2 regions of the Thermococcus prieurii genome follow, and region 1 is predicted to be linked to the other one. Evidence: riboswitches for the same ligand, from Rfam matches in the RefSeq annotation. Region 1 holds a riboswitch; the other holds the start of a gene.

Region 1 (3,395 bases):
CCGCTTTAGCACCGCCCGGAGAGGACCACCCGTTCAAGTGGGAGACCGTTGACTACAACTTCCGCTTCCTGCAGAAGGTCTGGAACATCTACCGCTTCGCCGAGCGTCATTTGGCCGACTTCGACCCGGCCAAAGCGCCCGGGGAGCTCGAACCGCTCGACCGCTGGATTCTCTCAAGGCTCCACAGGCTCATCAAGTTCGCCACCGAGGAGATGGAGCGCTACCGCTTCAACCTTCTGACGAGGGAGCTGATAACCTTCGTCTGGCACGAGGTGGCAGATGATTACATCGAGATGATTAAGTACCGCCTCTACGGCGACGACGAGGAGAGCAAGCTGAAGGCTAAGACGGCGCTCTACGAGCTCCTCTACAACCTGATGCTCCTGCTCGCTCCGTTCGTCCCGCACATCACCGAGGAGCTTTACCAGAACCTCTTCCGCGAGCGGGTTGGCGCTAAAAGCGTTCACCTCCTTGAATGGCCGAAGTTCAGAGAGGACAGAATCGACGAAGAGGCCGAGAAGCTCGGTGAGCTGGCGAGAGAAATAGTCGGCGCGATAAGGCGCTACAAGAACTCTCACGGCCTCGCCCTCAACGCCAAGCTCAAGCACGTGGCCATCTATGCAACCGATTCCTACGAGAAGCTCAGGGCCATCGAGAGGGACATAGCCGGAACGATGAACATCGAGAGACTCGAGATAATCAGGGGCGAGCCGGCTTTGGAAGAGCGCATAACCGAGATAAAGCCCAACTTCAGAACCGTCGGTCCGCGCTACGGAAAGCTCGTGCCGAAGATTACCGCCTACCTCAAGGAGCACGCGGAAGAGGTTGCCAAGGCGCTCAAGGAGACCGGAAAGGTTGAGTTCGAGGTCGATGGAGAAAAGGTCGAGCTCGGCAAGGACGACGTGGTCATCAGGAAGGCGGTGTTCAGCGAAGGAGAAGAGGTCGAGACGGCAGTAGTTGGGGACGCGGTTATAGTGTTCTTCTGAGTTAGGTTTTTACGCCTCCCCTTCTATTCTTACCCGGTGGAGAACCTTGAGGGAAGGGGAGCTGAAGAAGCGAATCGAGGAGATGGAGAAGCTCCTTGAGCTTATGGAACTCAAATACGCCGAGATGAAGCGGGACAACGAGCTTCTGAGGAAAGCCCTTGGGGAGCTCCAAAGGGAAAACGAGAATTTAAAGGGTGAGGGAGATGGAAGAGGAGAAACTCCGTGACAGACTGCTCGAGCTCTCGAAGAAGGAGGCGGTGCTCAACTACAAGATGTACGAGCTCTTCAACGAGAACAGAACCCTTGCAATCAAACTGGCCGGATACATAGCCGAGAACAGAATGCTCGGAGGAAAATGGAGCGACGAGGAAGCGATTAATGTCATGGACAAGTACCTAAAGGCAGGAAGAAAAGAAGAGCATCACCCCAAAGACGTCCATCAGTGAACTCCCGAGTCCTCAAAACCTTTAAAAACCCAGCCTCATAAAACCGCCGGGCAAATTTCCGGGCGATGGCGTCCGCCCTAACTGCCCCGAACAGGGGCTAATGACGCCTGTTCTCTCCACATCGGGGAGGTGACGCCTTTGAACCCGGAAGACAGGGTGGTTATCGGTCTAGTTCAGGTTATAGTGGTGCTCCTGCTCTCACCCCTCATGGTCGGAATCCTCAAGAAGATAGAGGCGCGCATCGAGTCGAGGAAGGGAATAAGCATCTTCCAGCCCTACTACGACCTCGCGAAGTTCTTCAGGAAGGAGACGCTGATTCCAGAGGGAGTCGGACCGTTCTTCGTCATCGCGCCGTTCATAGCCTTCGGTGCAATGCTGACGTTGCCTTGGATGCTCCCGATAGTCGGCAACTTCCCGAGCTGGTTCGCCCCGACTGTGGACTTCTTCGGCGGGACCTTCATATTCGGTCTCGCCGCGATGGCCTCGATTTTAGCCACCGAGAGGACCGGAAGCTACTACACCGGAATAGGTGCGACCCGTTCGGTTAACTTCGGGGCCTTCGCGGAGCCGGTCCTCATAATGGTCTTCTTCGGCGTGGCCATACTGACGGGAACCAACAACCCCTTCCTGATGAACCACAGGATAACTGCCGAAGGCTGGTACCTCAGCCCGACACACATCCTCATCACGGCCGCGTTCTTTATGCTCCTGCTCTTCGATACTGGAAAGCTCCCAATCGAGTCCCACGGAAGCAACGAGCTCGGAATGCTCGACCAGGCGAAGGGCCTTGAGTACACCGGCCCGCTCTACGCCCTCAACACTTGGGCGGGCTATATGAAGTCCTTCATCCTGATGGCGGTCTTCCTCAACGTCTTCGCGGTTCCATGGGGCCTCGCGACGAGCGCAAGTTTGGCTGAGATCGCCAAGGGAATCGCGACGCTCTTCGTCAAGATGCTCGGCCTCATCTTGGCCTTTGTCGTCGTTGAGGAGACCCTGGCAAAGATAAGGCTCTTCCGCATCATCGACTACCTTTCCGCCAGCTTCCTCCTGGCGATAATGGGCGTCATCAGCTTCCTCCTCGGGGGTGGTGCTCCGTGATTAACGAAATCCTCAACCTGCTCGGCTCGGTGGTCCTCCTCACGGCCTTCTTCATGCTCACCGAGTCCTACATGCACTCCCTGATTGACGCGGTTGCGTTCCAGTCCGTCCTAATCGGCTTAATAATCGGGCTCGTCGGCTGGGAAAAGCGGATTCCCGAGCTCATAATCCTCGGCGGAATCACGATAGCGTTCAGGGCACTCCTGATACCCTGGCTCCTCCAGAGGGACGTCAGGAAGGAGAGAATCTGGCGCGGAAGGGAGATTAAGACTACGCACCACGCGATAGTTCTCGGCCTCATCGTGGCGGTCCTGGCTTACTTCCTCTACATCCCGGTCTACAAAGCCACAAACGACTGGAGAGGGGTCATAGCCTTCGTCCTGCTCTTCCTCAGCATGCTCATCATAGCCTCGAGGCGGAACGCCCTGGCCCAGATAGTCGGCTACCTCAGCGAGGAGAACGCGCTCCTCTACCTCGCGGTGATGCTCTCGCCAATGCCTATGGTCCTTGAGTTCGGAATACTGCTCGACATGATAGCCTTCGTCCTGCTCGCGGTCGTTCTCGGTGCCGAGAAGCGCTACGGGCCATTGGAAGTCGAGGAGCTGGTGGGGTGATAGCATGGAGGCAGTGGTTTACCTGCTCGCAATACCGCTCATAGCGACGCTCGTTCCGCTCCTCTCCGAGAGGCTCGGCAGGGCAATCGTCCCGGGGCTGGCGTTCATAACGGCATCAATAGCAACCGACATGCTCATCAGGGGCTACACCGTCTCGAGCCACTACTTCTACGCCGACTGGTACTCAATGGTCCTGGCAACGACGATAGCCTGGATTTACTTCTTCGCCTCCCTGGCATCGCTCTACTACG
Region 2 (3,395 bases), 130 kb from region 1:
CGTCATCAACTTCCTCGTCAACGTATCCATCGAGGAGGATAATCCGAAGTGCTTCCTCAATTCGAAAGCCGTGCTTTTTGCTCACTTCTTCTATTTGCCGCCACAGGTCGTCGGGTATTGTGAAGCTAACCTTTCTCCACCTTCCCTTTGCCCACACCGTTATCTTCATCCCCACCACCCAGCATCTTCCTGAGCCTTTCGTTCTCTTCCCCGAGCTCCTCACGGAGTTTCATCATGTACTCCCTGTCGGCCTTGGCTTTTTTCTCGAATTCAACGAGCTCTTCGTAGTGTTTCTCCATCTCCTCAAGCTTTCTTCGAAGTTTTTCCCGTCTCTCAAGCAAAATCCTCAGCTTGAGGACTCTCAGCGTTCTTTCAAGTCCCTCAACGTCCCTCAATCTCGCCTCTATCTCTCGCCTGTTCCTCCTGACTGCGTCGAGTTCCTCACCGCTCACCTCAATCTCAACGGCCAACGCTTCTCCCTCCTCTCCCGGCGCTGGGAATGAGGCCCTACCTCCCTCCCGACCAGAAATTCAACGGCCTCAATGACTGCCCTCTTTTCCTCCTCACTCGGTTTCTCCTCGGACCTGTAGTCAAAGCTCTCGATGAGCCGCACGAGCCGGGCGTCAAGCTCCCGAAGCTTTTCCTTTTGAACCTCTTCGAGACGGGTTTTAAGGTTCTCGTCTTCTACGAGTTTGAGGATTTCCTCGTAGTGCCTCCTGCAGAGTATCGATGGGGATTCCGCATAGGCATCGAGGAGCTCCGGCAGTCTGTCGGCGATGGACTCGATTAGCGTTCTCTCCTTCTCTCTTGAAAGTCTGCAGAGGAAGCACTCATCTTCCCCCACTTTTCCGGAGAGGTAGCTCCTAAGAACGTCCTCGTATATGACGGAGACCCCGTGGGGACCAAGGAGGGGGTTGGAAAGGGCGAGGTGGAGGACCTTCCACGCGTGATACGTGCAGAGCCCGCCGCTCCCCCTGAACTCCCTCCGCACCTCGGGGTCGTTGGGGTGCTCGTAGAGTATCGTTTCAATCTCGGTTCTCTCGAACCTCTCAACTAACCTGCACACCGGGCAGCCCGGCTCGCTCATGGCGTTCCTCAGCTCTAGCTCGATAACGTCCATAGGCCTTCACTAAACGAAGCGTGAGGCGAACTCTACGACTGCCAGCGCACGGTAGGTGTTCTGGAAGTTCGAGATTCCGAGTTCGATACTCCTCCTGAATCCCCCGTTGGGATTCTGAAGCTGGCGGATGAACCATACGTGCCTCCTCGGACAGGAAGGCGTCTCGTCCTGAATCTCCAGCCCCCTGGAGGCATAGAACGTCGGCTCTAGGTAGGGCGGAAGACTGTAGGGCACCTCGGTAAAGCCTCCCCAATCACCACAGAGCTCGCAGTTCCTGAAGTGGGGACTCTTCGGCGGATGATAGCCGAGTTTGCGAAGGCTGAATATCGCCTGATACGTCATAGTCGTAGTCGGCTGCTTGACGCCGTAGCCGTTGCCGTTGCGGAACTTCATGACGAACTCCCTTATGGCTTCCCTCTCGTCGGGGTTAAACTTGAGGCCGATGGCATCGAAGGCCTTTGTGACCCAGTAAGTGGCCTCGAGCGGCGTTGCCGTTCCAAACTCCTCACTCCCCCCGAGTCCAACCGCGAACTTGCCCTCCGCCGGGTTGTACTTGGTGAAGACTATCTCACTCCTCTCCCTCGCCACGTCCTTGGCCCCGAGAACGGCCAGCCCCTCAAGCGCCATCGCTATTGCCACGACGGCCGTCTGGGGCTGTATCGCATTTGCAAGGAACTCTATAGTCTTCTCGGGCTCTGGAAAGTCCAGGTCCAATAGCTCGTAAATCTTGACCGCGTAGTAGGTGTCGTTTACGTTCGTATCGTCGAGAAGGCTCACGAAGCAGTACCCTCCGTCCTCGTGGCGCCTCTCTCCCACGTATTTGAGAACCGCATCAACGTTAACGTAACGGGCAATCCTGTCGAACTTGGAGACCATACCCTCACCCCCCGGACGCAGAACAGGCGTCATCAGGCCCGGCGGGCCGTTAGGGCGGACGCCATCGCCCGAGCATTCACTTCCAGTGGTGACTTAAAAACATCTTGGTTCAACCTTCTAAAAGAACGCTTATAAAGATTCTCCCGCCTAAGTCATGAGCGGCGGTGGAATCCATGGAGTTCATCGGTTTCACATACGTTACCAACTTCCTCAGCGAAACGCTTGAAAGGACAATGTTCGAAGTCGTTGATGACGCTAACAGGCTTCTAAAAGACCTCGACCTCCCGCTGAGGTTTCTCTATCTGGACAGCCTGACCCTCGAACCCGGTTACTTAATAACGGTTGAGACTCCCGAGGGCAGGGTCAGATTATATCCCCTCGAGGTCCTCGTTGATTTCCTTGACTATCGCCTCAAGGTTGAGCTCGAGAAGAACGACGGAATAACCATGAACAAAATCCTCGGTTTGATAAGCTTCCCTCTCGCATCGAGGAACCGCTACTTCGACTTCTACGAGAGCTTCCTGGGGTTCCAGGCGGAGAGGCTCGGAAGGAGGATAATGGTGCTCTCAATGAGACCTTTTGAGTCGGACGTCCTCAGAATGGTCATCAGAACCCTTGAGAGTCCAAACGTCGAGGAGGACGTCAAACACCTCGCCAGAAGGGTCCTTCCCCGTGAGCTCGAGACCTTCAAGGGACGCCTCCTCAAGGGCATCCTTCACGAGGTCGGCCACGCCTTCGGCCTCGAGCACTGCTCCAACCCGTGCGTTATGAACCCGCCGGCGACGATTGAGGAGTGGGACTCCAGACCCGCCATCTTCTGTGACTCCTGCATGAAAAAACTGAAGGAGAGTCTTGGGAGCTTCACCCTTTGAACTCTCTGGCAACCTTGAGAACCCTTTCGGCGTGCCCCTTTGCCCGGACGTTGCGCTTCTCCCACACGATTTCTCCATCGGGGTTTATGATGAACGTGCTCCTTATGACTCCCTCGTACTCCTTTCCGTAGCGTTTCTTCTTGCCCCATGCGCCGAGGGCCTTGATGAGCTGAACCTCCGGGTCGCTCAGGAGCTTTACCCTTAACCCGTGCTTCTCCTTGAAGCGCCTGTGGCTCTCAACAGAATCCTTCGAGACTCCAATCACCTGGAAGCCGAGCCTCTCGAACTCAGAAAGCAACTCGGTGAACTCCTTTGCCTCGGTCGTACAGCCCGGCGTGTTGTCCTTTGGGTAAACGTAGAGAACCGTCCACCTGCCCTTTACGATGTCCCCAAGCCTGACCTTCCGGCCCCCTTCGTCGTAAACCTCAACTTCAAGGAACCCCATAAAACCACCGGGGCTTTTAGGGCGCCCTAATTAATAAACCTTCCGCGGGAAACGTTTTTTAGCGGGAGCGCGTAGTCCCTTC

What was found. Region 1 has a riboswitch for fluoride ahead of ACYQ04_RS05025 (respiratory chain complex I subunit 1 family protein). Riboswitches for the same ligand answer to the same signal wherever they lie in the genome.
Region 2: linked by a shared signal. The riboswitch ahead of ACYQ04_RS04320 (prenyltransferase/squalene oxidase repeat-containing protein) and the one ahead of ACYQ04_RS05025 (respiratory chain complex I subunit 1 family protein) in region 1 are both predicted to bind fluoride.

What each region holds. Positions count from the first base shown of each region.
Region 1 covers NZ_BAAHYH010000002.1:329,250-332,644, forward strand. Annotated here, with positions in the region: gene ACYQ04_RS05010 (valine--tRNA ligase) at 1-986, shown strand, start outside; gene ACYQ04_RS05015 (hypothetical protein) at 1,033-1,212, shown strand; gene ACYQ04_RS05020 (hypothetical protein) at 1,190-1,432, shown strand; fluoride riboswitch at 1,485-1,549, shown strand; gene ACYQ04_RS05025 (respiratory chain complex I subunit 1 family protein) at 1,571-2,530, shown strand; gene ACYQ04_RS05030 (hypothetical protein) at 2,527-3,144, shown strand; gene ACYQ04_RS05035 (proton-conducting transporter transmembrane domain-containing protein) at 3,149-3,395, shown strand, end outside.
Region 2 covers NZ_BAAHYH010000002.1:200,289-203,683, reverse strand. Annotated here, with positions in the region: gene ACYQ04_RS04335 (hypothetical protein) at 1-169, opposite strand, end outside; gene ACYQ04_RS04330 (hypothetical protein) at 126-470, opposite strand; gene ACYQ04_RS04325 (DUF6062 family protein) at 449-1,120, opposite strand; gene ACYQ04_RS04320 (prenyltransferase/squalene oxidase repeat-containing protein) at 1,130-1,996, opposite strand; fluoride riboswitch at 2,013-2,074, opposite strand; gene ACYQ04_RS04315 (archaemetzincin) at 2,170-2,868, shown strand; gene ACYQ04_RS04310 (peroxiredoxin) at 2,858-3,313, opposite strand.